DNA from 3 places in the Sorangium sp. So ce362 genome. Region 2 is predicted to be linked to each of the others. Evidence: riboswitches for the same ligand, from Rfam matches in the RefSeq annotation. Region 2 holds a riboswitch; each other region holds the start of a gene.
What was found. A riboswitch is a leader RNA that binds a small molecule or an ion and turns the genes downstream of it on or off. The one in region 2 is predicted to bind cobalamin.
Positions count from the first base shown of each region.

Region 1 (5,036 bases), 3.8 Mb from region 2:
CCGATGATCATCCCCTCGTAGACCTCGACGCCGGGGACGATGAAGAACATCCCGCGCGGCTGGAGGTGGTGCAGCGCGTACGGGGTCGCCACGCCGACGCGATCGGCGACGATGGCGCCTGTCGGGCGGCGCATCATCGGGCCGCCCCAGGGCGCCCAGCCGTCGAACATCGTGTTGAGCAGGCCCGTCCCGCGCGTCGCCGTCAGGAACTCGCCACGGAAGCCGATGAGCCCGCGCGACGGCACCCGGAACTCGAGGCGCGCGCGCCCGAAGCCGGGGTTCGTCATCTTCACCATCCGGCCGCGTCGGCCGCTGAGGCGCTCGGTCACGATGCCGACGTAGGTGTCCGGCGCGTCCACGACCACGAGCTCGACCGGCTCCATCACCTCGCCGTTGATCTCGCGCGTCACGACCTCGGGGTTCGAGAGCTGCATCTCGTACCCCTCGCGCCGCATCGTCTCCACCAGGATCGCGAGCTGGAGCTCGCCGCGGCCGAGCACCACGAACGTGTCGGGCACCTCGGTCGGCTCCACCCGGATCGCGAGGTTCTTCATCGCCTCGCGCTCGAGCCGCTCCTTCAGGTGACGGCTCGTCAGGTACTTCGACTGCTTGCTCTTGCCGGCGAACGTCGACGTGTTCACGCCGATCTTCATCTTGATCGTCGGCTCCTCGACCACGATCCGCGGCAGCGCCTCGGGGCGCGCCAGATCCGCGATCGTGTCGCCGATCGTGACCGCATCGATCCCCGCGATGGCGATCACCTCGCCCGCGACGGCGCTCTCGACAGCGACCCGCTTCAGCCCCTCGTAGGCGTAGAGCATCTTCACGTAGCCGCGCGACTGCCCGTCCTCGCCGAGGAGCGCGACGTCGACGCCGGACCGGGCGGTGCCCCGGACCACGCGGCCGACCGCGAGCCGGCCCACGTAGTCGTCGTGGGTCGTGTTGCTGACGATGACCTGGAGCGGCCCGTCGGGGTCGCCGGAGGGGCCGGGGACCCGCTCGAGGATGGTCTCGAAGAGCGGCACGAGGTCCGTGGCCTCGTCCTCGAGCTCGCGCTTGGCCTGGCCGAACTTCGCGACCGCGTAGAGCGTCGCGAAGTCCATCTGCCCGTCGCTCGCCTCGAGATCGCAGAAGAGGTCGAACACCTCGGAGAGCACCTCGTGGGCGCGCGCGTCGCTCCGGTCGATCTTGTTGATGACGACGATGATCGGGAAGCCGCGCTGGAGGCACTTCGAGAGCACGAACCGCGTCTGCGGCAGCGGGCCCTCGGCGGCGTCGACGAGGAGCAGCGCCCCGTCGGCCATCATCAGCGTGCGCTCGACCTCGCCGCCGAAGTCGGAGTGGCCGGGCGTGTCGACGATGTTGATCTTGACCCCGCGGTACCGGATGCTCGTGTTCTTCGCGAGGATCGTGATGCCGCGCTCCCGCTCGAGGTCGTTCGAGTCCATGACCCGCTCGGCCACGACCTCGTTTTCCCGGAAGGCGCCCGACTGGCGGAGCATGTGATCGACGAGGGTCGTCTTCCCGTGGTCGACGTGGGCGACGATGGCGATGTTGCGGAGGTCGTTACGCGGCATATATGTACAGCGGCGGCCGTGTAGCACGCGCTCCACGAAGGAGCGAGCCCATCCTCGCTAGAGCTCGAACGTTCGGCCCGCACGCCGGACGTCGCGCAGGGGTCGAGCAGGCCTCACGCGAGCGGCGCGAGCGGCGCGAGCGCTGCGAGCGGAGCGGGCGAGGTGAGCGGGAACGATTGACAGCCGGAGGGGCGCCACCTTAGGGTGCGACCGCGCTGGTGCCTGGGCGCCTGTCCAGGCTGAATAGGGAACCCGGTGAAATTCCGGGGCTGCCCCGCAGCGGTAAGCGAGAACGACCTCCCACGACAAGCACTGGCCCGCGAGGGCTGGGAAGCGGTGGACAGTAGGAAGCCGGCCCGGCCGGAGCGCTCGCGAGCCCGAAGACCTGCCAGCGCCCGGCGACGGGGAGACATCCGATGCCGGTTCGACCTGGGAGCCTCGAGGGAGGCGGTTAGGTCCGAGCCGGTGCATCTCTGCGCACGTCCCGGATCCCGAACCGCCCCCCGCGATGCCTTTCGGTCGCCCGTGGGGGCGAGAGGTCGGTCCAGCGCATCGCGCCGGATTCGCCTTTTCCTCCCCGCGGAGCTCGACACGAGCGGCCCGCCGCCGCTCCGCGCGATTGCAGCGAAGGAGGACATGAATGCTCCGCGAGACGGTCACGATCGGCCACGCACACCGCCATCCGCTCGGTCGGATGGCCGCACTGGCCCTCTTGCTGGCCGCCGCGCGGCCGGCGCGCGCCGAGGCGCCCGCGGACGGGGGCGCGCTCGAGGTCACGGTGCAGGCGGAGAAGCCGGGAAGCGAGGCCGCATCGCGCGTCTCGGTCGGGTACCGCGAGCTCGAGCTCAGGCCGAGGCTCCGGCCGGGCGACATCCTCGAGGCGGTCCCCGGGCTCTTCGCCGTGCAGCACGCCGGCGGCGGCAAGGCGAACCAGTACTTCCTGCGCGGCTTCGACGCGGACCACGGGACCGACGTCGCCTTCTTCGTCGACGGGGTGCCCGTCAACCTGGTCAGCCACGGCCACGGGCACGGCTTCACCGACCTCTATTTCATGATCCCGGAGCTCGTGACAGGGCTCGACGGCTACAAGGGGCCTTATTACGCGAGCATCGGCGATTTCGGCACGGCGGGCGCCGTCAACCTCCGCTTCGCCGAGAAGCTCGACGAGAGCACCGCGCAGCTCAGCGTGGGGCAGTACGGCATCCTGCGCGGCCTCGTGATCGCCTCGCCGGATCTCGGCGACGGCTGGCGCGCGGTGACCGCGGCGGAGGTCTACCGGAACGACGGGCCGTTCCTCAATCCGGAGCAGCTCGAGCGCTTCAACGTGTTCCTGAGGGCGACGCACGACCTCGGCGGCACCGGGAAGGTCCAGATGACCTGGATGTCCTACGGGTCGACCTGGTCCGGCTCCGGCCAGATCCCGGCGCGCGCCGTGTGCGGCGAGGGCGAGCAGGGCGGCCTGAACCCGCCGCCCTCCGCCTTCGGACAGCCGTGCATCGATCATTTCGGCGCGGTCGATCCGACCGAGGGCGGGTCGACCGCGCGGCACATGGGGTCCGTCTCCCTCTCGACCGCGTGGCGGGACGCCGACCTGAGCGCGATGGCCTACCTCCTCAGCTATCGCTTCACGCTGTACTCGAACTTCACGTTCTTCAGCGAGGACCCCGACCACGGCGACCAGATCGAGCAGAACGACGACCGCACCGTCGCAGGCGCCGATCTCCGGTTCCGCAAGCAGTTCGAGCTCGGGGGGGCGAGGTTCACGACCTCGCTCGGCGCGCAGCTCCGCGCGGACGGGATCGACAAGTCGCTCCACCACGACCAGGCGCGCGAGCGGCTCGAGGAGAGGGACCGGACCCACATCGACGAGGGCCAGATCGGCGTCTACGTCGAGCAGGACGCCCGGCTCCGGCGCTGGCTCCGCCTCGTGCTCGGCGCGCGCGGGCAGTGGATCGACGTCAACGTGGACGATCTGCGCGAGGACCTCCAGGCGACCGGGAACAGGTCGAGCGGCGTCCAGGGGCAGATGCAGCTCCTCCCGAAGCTCACGGCGATCGTCTCGCCGATCGACGGGGTCGATCTCTTCGCCCACTACGGGCGCGGCTTCCACTCGAACGACGCCCGGGGCGTGGTGCTGGCCCAGGGGGCGGCGACGCTGATCACCCCCGCGATGGGCTACGAGGTCGGCGCGCGGGTCGCGCCCGTGCGCGGCCTCTCGCTGAGCGCGGCCGGGTTCCTGCTCGATCTCGACTCCGAGCTGGTCTGGAGCGGCGACGCCGGCGTGACCGAGGCGTCGGGGCAGACGCGGCGCTACGGGGTCGAGATCGGCGCGCGTTACCGGCTCGGGAGCTGGCTCTTCGCCGACGTGGACGCGACCTTCACCCGCGCGCGCTTCCGCGTGAACGCCGGCAACGCGAGCGCGGTCGCCCTCGCGCCGACCCGGACGCTGACCGCGGGGGTCGGCGTCCGCCCGACGTTCGGCGCGTTCACGCCGTTCGCCGCGCTGCGGGTCAAGGCGATCGGCGCGCGGCCCGCGACCGAGGACGAGTCGCTCACCGCCGAGGGGTTCACGGTCGTCGACGCGAACGCGGGGCTCCGGTGGAGGAACGTCGAGGCGGCCGTGGACATCCAGAACCTCCTCGACACGACGTGGCGCGAGGTCCAGTTCGCGAGCGACTCGCGGCTGCCGTACGAGCCGGCTGCGGTCACCGGGATCCACTACTCGCCGGGGTGGCCCTTCACGGCGATCGGGCGGGCGACGCTTCATTGGCAGTAGCCCCAAGGCGCGCGCCGTTGCGATGGCGCGCGCCCTGCGCTTCCATGCCGCCCTCCCCGTGAGCCCCCCGCCGCCCTCCCAGCTCCGCGCCCCGCGCGCGCCGCGCGCCCGCGCGGAGCTCGTCGCGACCGGCTGGGAGCTGTTCTCGGCCCTGCTGTTCCTCTCCGCCGTCGTCCCCGCGGCCCTCACCACGCCGTGGCCGGCGATCCTCCTGCTCGCCTCGATGGCCCTCTCGGCCGCGCTCTCGGGCGTGCTCGTCCGCCGCGGCGACCGCGGCTTCGCCATCGCCGCGGCGATCCGCACCCTCTCGTGGCCGCTCGCGGTCTCGCCGCTCGCCTTCCGGGGCGCCCCCACCGCGCCCTCCTCCTGGCCGGGTCCGCTCGGGATCGGCCACGCGACGCCCCCCTCGTGGCTCGGCCTCCTGGTCACGGCCGTCGCCTTCGGCGTCATGGCCGGCGGCATGCGCCGCGCCATCTACCGCAGCCTGCTCCGCGCCGACGCGGCCGACGGCGGCGCCTCCGAGGCCGACTCGGCGCGCGCCCTCGCCGCGGCGCTCCGGCCGAGGCTCGCCGAGTCGGCGACGGCCGCCGGCATCGTCGGCGGGCATGTCATGCTGCTCTTCTGCGTCGCGTTCCTCCGCACCCAGAGCCAGGTCGTGTTCCAGGCGTGGTTCGAGGTCGTCC
Region 1 covers NZ_CP150332.1:1,417,667-1,422,702, forward strand. Annotated here, with positions in the region: gene typA (translational GTPase TypA) at 1-1,577, opposite strand, end outside; cobalamin riboswitch at 1,777-1,984, shown strand; gene WMF17_RS05625 (TonB-dependent receptor) at 2,218-4,353, shown strand; gene WMF17_RS05630 (ATP-binding protein) at 4,376-5,036, shown strand, end outside.
Region 1: it holds a riboswitch for cobalamin, as region 2 does, so the genes downstream of both, WMF17_RS05625 (TonB-dependent receptor) here and WMF17_RS20110 (ribonucleoside-diphosphate reductase subunit alpha) in region 2, are expected to answer to the same signal.

Region 2 (5,036 bases):
TCCCGCGCCGGTTTGACCTGGAAGCCTCGTGGGAGGGCGGTAGGTCCGAGCTGGCGCGAGACTCTCGCGCCGGTCCCGGTTCCGACCCGTTCCCCGAGCTTTCTTTCGCAATCGTCCGCGGGGACGAAGGGTCGGTCCGATGATCATCTCGAAGGTTCAGCGCCCTCGCGCGTCGCAGCTGGCTCCTCCGCGCCTCGCGTCCTCGTACCGAGCGCTCTGGCGTCGATCCGTGCGGAGCCGACGACGAGAGACGTCGCGCTGAGCCTTTCCGGTCGAGGATCAACACAACGTATCCCCCGTGCGCGTCGTCGCGCCGGAGCGCGATCACGCGCGCTTCGTCGCCCGATGGAGACAGCTCAGCTCTCGAGCGCGACAGGGGGGCGCAGGCACGCTCCTCTCCTGTTGCAGCAGAAGTAGAAAGGAAAGAGTCCCTATGCGCATTGTCGCGTCTTCCGTCACCGCAGCGCTCCTCCTGCTCTCACCGTCGGTGTTCGCTGACGCCTTCGACGAGTACGCGGGGAACACGTCGTATACGTTCGACCTTCCCGCCATCGCCGGCGGGTGGTCCGTGGCCCTGGATGGGTTCCCCACGACAGCCCAGGAGATCGATGGCTACGAGCTGGCCGGCCGGCTCCTCGCCGCCAACGATCAGACCGTGTACCTCCAGAAGAACTATGGTTCGAGCGCCTACGTGCCCGTCGCGACGCTGAGCGACGGGCCGATGGATCCGAGCTTCCTCGCCATCTCACCGGACGGCAGCACGATCGCGCTCGGGGTCGGGTACGGGGCGCCGCTGCTCGTGTTCCCGAGCTCCATCCTCAGCATCACCTCGCCGCCGGACCTGCTCAGCCACGTGGACGTGATCGAGCTCGACGTCGACTACTACGACCTGGCCTGGTACGGGAACGAGGCGCTCGTCATCAACGGCGGCTGGAGCGGCCCGGGCGGCTACACGAGCGGCGTCTATGCCCTCGATCTGACCGCGTCGCCGATCACGGAGATCCCGCTGATCACGAGCATCCCCGGCGCCTCCGCGGGGATCGCCGTGGACTCCGAGGGCAACCTCGTCACCGGGATCGGCCATCTGACCTCGCCCAACCGGACAGGAGAGCTCCGGATCTGGGCGGCGGCCGACGTCCAGGGCGTCATCAATGGCACGTGGAACGCCTACGCGTATGGCGGCAGCGAGGGCTCGCTCCTGGCGAGCAACGTGCTGAACGCGGCGGCGCTCGGCTTCGACGAGGACGACACCCTGCATGTGGGCGGCGGAGACGCGTTCGGCGTCGGCGGCGCGAGCGAGAACGGCTACGCCGCGCTCATCCGCGCCAGCGTCGTCGCGAGCGTCGTCGGGGGCAGCCAGACGCCGGTGAACGAGGCGAGCTCGTCGCAGTACCTCGAGCTCGCGCCGGACGTCTGCGAGGACGACAGCACGACCTCGCCCATCGCGTTCGTCGGCCACACGAGCGCCCTGGCGATCGTTTGGAACCCGTCGGGCGACGAGTACTCGTCCCCCGCGGGGCAGTGCTACTCGGCCGGAAGCGCCTCGGACTTCTGGGAAACCTGGGTGACGCCGAAGGTGACGCTGTACTTCCCCGACGGCGCGCCGGACTCCGACAGCGACGGCGTGCCCGACGGCGCGGACAACGCCTACCTCACCGCGAACTCGAACCAGCGCGACACCGACGGCGACGGCTTCGGGAACATCGCGGACGCGGATCTCGACAACGACGACGACGTGGACACGGACGATTACAACATCCTGATGGCGGCGTGGAACACCCAGCTGGGCAACTCCGGATACAACCAGCACGCCGACTTCAACGGGGATGGGAGCATCAACAGCACCGATTATAACATCCATTCCGCGCGCTACGGTACGTCGGCGCCGTTCTACTGATCAGCACGCGGGCCGCGCGACGCGTCGGGCGCGTTCCGACGCGTCGCGCGCCCGCCCTCGGAGGTCTCATGGTGTTTCGCATCGCGCGCGCGAGCGTGCTTCTGTCGGTTCTCACGATCATCGCCTGTTCCTCGGAGGACTCGCCGTCCGGGAGCGGGTCCGGGGGAATGGGAGGAACGGCCGCGCAGGGATTCGGCGGCGCGGCCGGTCAGGGAGGGGCCACCGGATCGGGCGGCGGGGCAACCACGTCGTCGAGCGACGCCGGGAGCGGCGCGGGCGGCGCGACGAGCACCGGCGGCTCGGGCGGCGCTGGGGGCGACGGCGGCGCTGGGGGTGCCGGGGGCGACGGCGGCACTGGCGGAGAGCACGCCACCGGCGGCGCAGGGGGTACAGGCGGGGCGGGCGGCGCTGGTGACGGCGGCGCTGGTGACGGCGGCGCTGGCGGCGGCGGCGCTGGCGGCGGCGGCGGCGGCGGCGGCGAGGGCTGCACGGGCGCGGAAACGGTGTTCGCCTCCGAGGTGGTAAGCCACCTCTTCGGGCCGGGCCAGACCTATGGGCAGGACAGATTCCCGGGCATCGCCTTCGGTCCTCCCAAGGGCGGGGGTTGCTGCGCTGGCTCGACCGACGTGGTGTCTCTCGGCAACGGCGGCACCGTCACCTTCGGCTTCTCGGGCAATCTCATCCTCGACAGGCCAGGACCGGACTTCATCGTCTTCGAGAACGCGTTCCAGACGGGCCCGACCACCGTGTTCGCCGAGCTCGCGACCGTGGAGGTGAGCCAGAACGGCGTCGACTGGATAGCCTTCCCGTGCACGGCCACGGCGGCCCCCTACGGCTCCTGCGCCGGCTGGCACCCCGTGCTCGCGAACCCCGACACGAGCTCCATCGATCCGACCGACCCCGAGGTCGCGGGCGGCGATGCATTCGACCTCGCCGATCTCGAGCTCAGCTTCGCGCGCTACGTGCGGATCACCGATCGGCCGGACTTGACCGGCGCAACGGGCATCTTCGATCTCGACGCCGTGGCGATCGTAAACGCGTCCTGCCCCTAGCTTTACCTCTGCTGCGGGAAGTCGGCCGGGAAGCGAACCGCAATGACGCCAAGGAACCAGGAAGCAGTAAGGAAAGCAGAACGGGGAAATGCCGGTCCACCCCCAACATCTCGCTTGACCGGAGGCCCGCACCACAATATGTAGTGCCTCGTGTTGGTGCCTCGGGCTTCGGTCCGGGGCTCAAAAGGGAACCCGGTGCGAATCCGGGGCTGCCCCGCAGCGGTAAGCGAGAACGATCTCCACGACGAGCACTGGCCTCCGGGCTGGGAAGCGGTGGACCGTAGGAACCCGGCGAGAGCCGGAGCGCTCGCAAGTCCGAAGACCTGCCAACATCCTGCGTCGGGGAGACATCCCGCGCCGGTTTGACCTGGAAGCCTCGTGGGAGGGCGGTAGGTCCGAGCTGGCGCCGACTCTCGCGCTTGTCCCGGTTCCGACCCCCTCCCGCGTCGTCTTCCTTTCGCCCGCGGGGGCGAGCGGTCGGTCCGAAGGCTCTCTCCTGAAGAGCACGCGCCCCGTGCGCATCGGCTGGCTTCTTCGCTCTCGCGGCATCGACGCGAGCGGTCCGGGACCGCTCCGAACGAAGCACGACGAGGAGGATTGCCATGCTGAGCGATACGTCGATGAGGAGCAACGGCGCGGCGCCGTTGCGCGCGCTCCACACGCCCCACACGAGCACCCGCGGCGCCGAGGACGCACTCCCACACACGACGATGCGGGTGAAGAAGAGGAACGGATCGAGCGAGCCTGTCGACGTCAACAAGATCGTCCGGGCCGTGAGCCGCTCTTGCGCCGGCCTGTCCGACGTGGACGCGCTCCGCGTCGCGACAAAGACCATCAGCGGCCTCTACGACGGCGCGACGACGCGCGAGCTCGATCAGCTCTCCATCCAGACGGCGGCCTCGCTCATCGCCGATGAGCCCCAGTACGCGAAGCTCGCGGCGCGCCTGCTCGCCACCTATATCGACAAGGAGGTCCGCAACCAGGAGATCCACGCCTTCTCGCAGTCCATCGCCGTCGGGCGGCGGCTCGGCCTCATCAACGAGCGACTCCACGGCTTCGTGGCGCAGAACGCCCGCAAGCTGAACGACGCCATCGAGCCGGGGCGGGACAACGAGCTCGAGTACTTCGGCCTGCGGACCCTCTACGATCGCTATCTGCTCAAGCACCCCGAGACGCGCCTCGTCGTCGAGACGCCGCAGCAGTTCTTCCTGCGCATCGCGTGCGCGCTGTCCGAGACGGCGGCGCAGGCCATCGAGCTCTACCGGCTCTTCTCGTCGCTCGACTACCTCCCGAGCTCGCCCACGATGTTCAACGCGGGCACGGGCCACGAGCAGCTCTCGAGCTGCTTCTTGCTCGACTCGCCGGAGGACCACCTCGAGACCATCTACCAGCGCTACACCGACGTCGCGATGCTCTCGAAGTTCTCGGGCGGCATCGGGCTCGCCTACCACCGCGTGCGGTCGCGCGGCTCGCTCATCGAGAGCACCAACGGGCACTCCAGCGGCATCGTGCCGTGGCTCAAGACGCTCGACGCGTCGGTGGCGGCCGTGAACCAGGGCGGCAAGCGCAAGGGCGCCTGCTGCGTCTACCTCGAGCCGTGGCACGCCGACGTCGAGGAGTTCCTCGCGCTGCGCGACAACACGGGCGACGAGGCCGCGCGCACGCACAACCTGAACCTCGCGAGCTGGGTGCCGGACCTCTTCATGAAGCGGGTCGAGGCCGACGGCGAATGGAGCCTGTTCGATCCCAAGGACGTGCGCGATCTGCCCGATCTCTACGGAGACGAGTTCGAGCGCCGTTATGCCGAGGCCGAGGCGGCGGGCCTCGCCAGGAAGACGATGAAGGCGCGCGAGCTCTACGCGCGGATGATGCGCACGCTCGCGCAGACCGGCAACGGCTGGATGACGTTCAAGGACAAGTCGAACCGCGCGTGCAACCAGACGGCGCTGCCGGGCCGCACCGTCCACCTCTCGAACCTGTGCACCGAGATCCTGGAGGTGACCTCGAAGGAGGAGTCGGCCGTCTGCAACCTGGGCTCGATCAACCTCGCGCGCCACACGGCCCTGCGGGAAGACGGCGCGGTCGCG
Region 2 covers NZ_CP150332.1:5,173,432-5,178,467, forward strand. Annotated here, with positions in the region: gene WMF17_RS20100 (hypothetical protein) at 434-1,897, shown strand; gene WMF17_RS20105 (hypothetical protein) at 1,966-2,949, shown strand; cobalamin riboswitch at 3,087-3,294, shown strand; gene WMF17_RS20110 (ribonucleoside-diphosphate reductase subunit alpha) at 3,552-5,036, shown strand, end outside.

Region 3 (5,036 bases), 4.8 Mb from region 2:
GTCGCGAAGAGCGGCACGAGATCGACCGCGTGCGTCGCGGCGACCAGCGTGGTCCCCTGCTGCTCGGCGAGGGCGCGCAGCGTCCGGCAGAGGGAGAGCTCGCCCTCCGGGTCGAGGCCCGCGGTCGGCTCGTCGAGCAAGAGCACGCGCGGCCGCATCGCCAGCATCCCGGCGATGCACGCGCGCTTGCGCTCCCCGAAGCTCAGCGCCTCGATCGCGCGGCCCTCGAGGTGCGCGATCTGCACGGCGGAGAGCGCCGCCTCGGCGCGGCGCCGCGCCTCGGGCGCGGGCAGGCCGAGGTTCCTCGGGCCGAACAGGACGTCGTCGAGGAGCGTCGCGCCGAGCAGCTGGTCGTCCGGGTCCTGGAGCACGAGCGCGGCGCCCGCGGCCACGGCGTCCGAGGGCGAGCCCACGCGGCGGCCCGAGATCTCGACGCTGCCGCCGGGCGCAGGGAGGAGCCCGACGAGCGTCCGGAGCAGCGCGGTCTTGCCGGCGCCGTTGCCACCGAGCACCGCCACGGACTCGCCCTCGGCGACGTCGAGGCGCACGTCGCGCAGCGCGGGCTCGGCGCCGCGGTAGCCGATCCGGGGGGCGCGCAGGGCGATGGCGCTCATCCCGCCTCCCCGGCGGCGACGCTGAGCCCGAGCGCCGCGAGGGCGGCGGCGGCGAACGCGAGGTTCGCGGCGGGCGCGCTCGCCCGGCGGTCGGCGACGGGGAGCTCTCCCTTGTAGCCGCGGAGCTGCATCGCGAGGGCGGCGTGCTCGGAGCGCTCCAGGGTCCGGAGCGCCACGACGCCCGCGACGGCGCCGGCCGAGCGCGCGGCGGCGCGCGGGTGCGCGAACCCGCCGCGGAGCGCGGCGGCGCTCCACGCGCCGTCGGCCGCGCGCTGGAGCACGCCGGCGAAGCGCCGCGCGAGCGCGAGCAGCTCGACGAGGGCCGCGGGCGCGCCGAGCCCGGCGAGCGCCGACTCGATCTCGGCGGGCGCGGCGGCGCTGGCGAGCCACCGGAGCACCGCGGCCGCCGCGAGGACGCGCGCGGCGATGGCCGCGGCGCGGTCGGCCCCCTCGCGCGTGAGGGCGTCGAGCGGGAACGGCGCGCCCGCGAGGAGCGGCTCCCCCGGGGTGAGCGCGAGCGCGAGCGCGGCCGCGAGCCCCCCGAGCCACGCGGCGGGCGCGAACGCGCGGAGGACGGCGCCCGCCGTCACGCCCTGGAGGCGGAGGGCAGCGCACGCGACGACGAGCAGCGCGGCCGGCGTGAAGGGCGAGCGCGCGCCCGCGGCGACGCAGCACGCGGTCACGGCGGCCCCGAGGCGGAGCCGGGGATCCACGTCGCGGAGCCGCGCGGGGAGGTCAGTCCGCACGGAGGCCTTCAACGCCGGGCTTGCCGCCGGGATCGCCGGCGGGCTGACCGGCGCGCTCGACGAAGAGCACGCGCGAGAAGTAGCCCAGGGCGAAGCCGGAGAGGAGCCCCGCCCAGAGGAACGCGAAGAGCAGGAGATCGCCCTCGAAGCCCGCGAACAGCGGCCCCGTGTCGTGGCGCCCCGCGTCCTCGGCGACGCGGCGGATCACGGCCTCGTCGACCCCGTCCCAGGAGGCGTTGCCGCACGCGACGAGCCCGAGCGCGGCGGCGGCCGGGAGCGCGGCGGTGAGCCGGAGCGCCGCAGCGCGCGCGCGCCGTGCGAACGCGGGCTGCGCGCGCTGCGCGACCCGCCGTGTCACGACGCCCCCGCGGCGAGCGGGACGACCCGGAGCCGCTCCAGGATGTCGGGCCGCCGGGCGCGCAGGAAGACGAGCGCCCCCGCGGTCATGGCGCCCTCGAGGAGGCCGAGCGGCAGCTGGGTGGGGACGAAGGCGAGGGCGACGCCGGTGAACATGGACGTCACCGACCCTTCGCCCGCGAGCCCGAGCGCGAGCTCGAGCGCCGTGGTCGCGTACGTGGCCCAGTCCGAGGTCACGCCGGCCAGGAACCCCGCGACCCAGAGGCTCGCGCCGCAGCGCTGCGCGAGCCGGAAGGCGAGGAACCCGGTGAACGCGCCCGCGATGCCCATGGACGCGACGTCGGCGCCGAGCGTGGTGAGCCCGCCGTGCGCGAGGAAGAGGGCCTGGATGAGGAGCGCCACAACGGTGACGAGGACGGCCATCCAGGGGCCGATGAGCACCGCGGCGAGCCCGGTGCCGCACGGGTGGGAGCAGGTCCCGGCGGTCGGCACCGGCACGGGCATGCACGAGATCGCGAAGACGGCGGCGGCGACGAGGCCGACGAACGGCTTGTAGAAGACGTCCTGCCGGGTGCGCTGCCGGAGCAGATGGAGGGCGATCGCCACGAAGGGCAGGGCGATCGCGTTCCAGACCGCGCACCAGCCGAGCGGCAGGACGCCTTCCGCGAGGTGCATGGCGGCCGCGGGCCGGGCCGCGAGGAGCGTCGCCAGGAACACGCAGGCGATGGACACGGCACGGCCGTGGGGACCGATTTCGGCGCTCCGGGTGAGATCCGCACCCGAACGCCACGAAGACGTGCGCAAGCTGCACCTCGTGGGGGGCTCGGGTAGGTCTCCCGGCTCATGGGTTCAGGGAGCTGTTCGAGCTCCCAGCGCTGCGTCCACCTTCCCAGGCCTGTTCATGAGGCCCAGTGGTCTTCGGAGGCAGCTCCCCACTCACGGTGGCGGTACCGCGCCGGTTTCGCACCGGCTTCCCTGTTATGCCCTGAGGGCACCCGAGGCGTAGATTGTCAGATGGATCTCGGTAGCCCCGTTTCGCGCTCGGCGTCAAGGACGTCGCGTCGCGATCGCGGGGGCGCTCGTCTCGCGGCGCAGCGCGGCGCGGCGAGCGGGCGGTCCTGGCGCTGCCGCGGCGTGCCGTGCGCTGTTGGCGCCGCCCTGTCGAGCCGACCGGCGGCGCCATACGGGATCGCGCCCTGTGCAATGGTGGAATCGGAGGCGAGGACGGGAAGGAGAAGGAGAAATTGACCGAGACGCACGAGGCAAAGCTTTCTCGAAAATGCTGCAAGCCTTGTGCTTCGGTAGTTAAAGTCTCTTTACTTGCTCGCCTCAGGGTCGCTGCTTACCCCGGCGTCCTGTCGGGGCGTGCGCCGCCCCATGCGCGCGGCGCAGGTTCTGGGCCCTCTCGGCGCGTGCGCGCCTCGTGCGCGCGGCGCACGCTCCGGTGGTTTTCTCGCGGCAGTGTGCCTTGTTCGTCCTGGCTCTTTACTTATGAGCAGGTGTTCCGTGCCTGGCTCCCTTCGTCGCGGCGCCTGCCGTGAGGGGCCGGCGGGTTCTCGTGTACTCCTTTCCGAGAACGCGAAAATGGACTCCGCCGGAGGCTGTCTGCCGTGCACGGGTATGCCCGGCTCGAACGCGCATTCGCCGGAATGGGCGGCGTCTGCGCTGTGCGGTCGTCTGGCTGTCCTCGTGCCGGGCGCAATCCGCTCACCTGCGTGCATACGTTGCACTTTGTTATCGACAACCTGCCCTTGGGTGCCACACTCTGATCACCGCATGCGCACCGGCGCGGTTTCCCCCCCCGGCCCGGAGCGCGTGCGGGTTTTCTTGAGCACCGCGACGGACGTCCACCACGCCGCCGCGGTCCCCCTGCCGCGGTCATGTCTGGCCCCCCTCCAGCATGATGCGCGGTATTTTTTTGTCCTCCGGCGTGCGGCTCGGAGGCTCACTTTCCGGTGAACGCGGCCTGTGATTTCGCCAGGAAAGCTTTCATTCCGAGCTGCTGGTCGTCGCTGCCGAAGAGCGCGGCGAAGGCCTGGGCTTCCAGCTCGTTGGCGGCGGCGAGATCGAGGCTCTCGCCGCGCAGGATGACGCGCTTGGCGGCGGCGACGGCGAGCGGCCCGCGCGAGGCGATCTTGAGGGCGGTGTCGCGGGCGCGCGCGAGGAGCTCGGTCGCCGGGAAGACGGCGTTGACGAGCCCGATCGAGAGCGCCTGCTCGGCGGTGATCATATCGCCTGAGTAGATGAGCTCGCGTGCGCGTCCGGGCCCGACCCGTCGCAGCAGCCGCTGGGTGCCGCCGAACCCTGGGATGACGCCCAGGTTCACCTCGGGCTGGCCGAGCTTGGCGCCCTCCGCGGCGTAGATGAAGTCGCAGGCGAGGGCGAGCTCGCAGCCGCCGCCCAGCGCGAAGCCGTTGACCGCGGCGATCACGGGGAACGGGGCGGTCTCGATGAGGTCGCCGAGGCGGTGGCCTGCGTCGGCGAACCGCTTCGCGGCGATGCTGTTCATGGCGGCCATCTCGGCGATATCGGCGCCGGCGACGAACGCCTTGCCGGCGCCGGTCAGCACCGCCGCGCGGATCTCGTCGCCCTCGGCGGGCGCGAGCAGATCGCGGAAGGCCGCGGTGAGCTCGCCGAGGACGGCGGGGTTCAGGGCGTTGAGCTTGTCCGGCCGCTGGATGGTCACGGTGGCGACGTGGCCCGCGCGCTCGACGGCGACGAACTGGAGCGTACCGCGAGCAGGGATCCCCGGCTGCTGTTCTTGAGCGGTCATGGGGTGGGGTTAGCAGCGCCCGGCGCCGGGGGGAAGCGCCTGCCTCGCGCCCCGGAAGGCGCCATTTCGTGCCCGCCTGGGCCTGCTATGTATTCATTGCGTTCCTGGACGCAGGCCGCGCGCGGTCATGGGGAATCGCGTAAACAGGCTGTCTCCTGAACCGCCAGAAATGTTCGCATCTCGCGGATGACGCGGCGTCCCTCCACCCCCGCCCCCGCCCCCGCCGTCTCTGTCGCGGCTCCCGCCTACACGGCCCTCCCCGTCTTCTGCCCCTTCTCGTCGTACACGTAGAACCCCCGCCCGCTCTTCTTCCCGTACCACCCCGCCGCCACGAGGTTCCGCAGCAGCGTGGGCGCCCGGTACTTCGAGTCCCCGAACTCCCGGTGCAGCACCTCCGCGATCGAGAGCACCGTGTCGAGCCCGATCAGGTCCGCGAGCTCCAGCGGCCCCATCGGGTGGTTCAGCCCGAGCCGCGCCCCCGCGTCGATGTCCTCCGGCGTCGACAGCCCCTCCTGGAGCGCGAAGCACGCCTCGTTCAGGAACGGG
Region 3 covers NZ_CP150332.1:396,096-401,131, forward strand. Annotated here, with positions in the region: gene WMF17_RS01575 (energy-coupling factor ABC transporter ATP-binding protein) at 1-614, opposite strand, end outside; gene WMF17_RS01580 (CbiQ family ECF transporter T component) at 611-1,360, opposite strand; gene WMF17_RS01585 (hypothetical protein) at 1,350-1,718, opposite strand; gene WMF17_RS01590 (energy-coupling factor ABC transporter permease) at 1,715-2,449, opposite strand; cobalamin riboswitch at 2,527-2,731, opposite strand; gene WMF17_RS01595 (enoyl-CoA hydratase/isomerase family protein) at 3,663-4,490, opposite strand; gene WMF17_RS01600 (3-hydroxyacyl-CoA dehydrogenase family protein) at 4,736-5,036, opposite strand, start outside.
Region 3: it holds a riboswitch for cobalamin, as region 2 does, so the genes downstream of both, WMF17_RS01590 (energy-coupling factor ABC transporter permease) here and WMF17_RS20110 (ribonucleoside-diphosphate reductase subunit alpha) in region 2, are expected to answer to the same signal.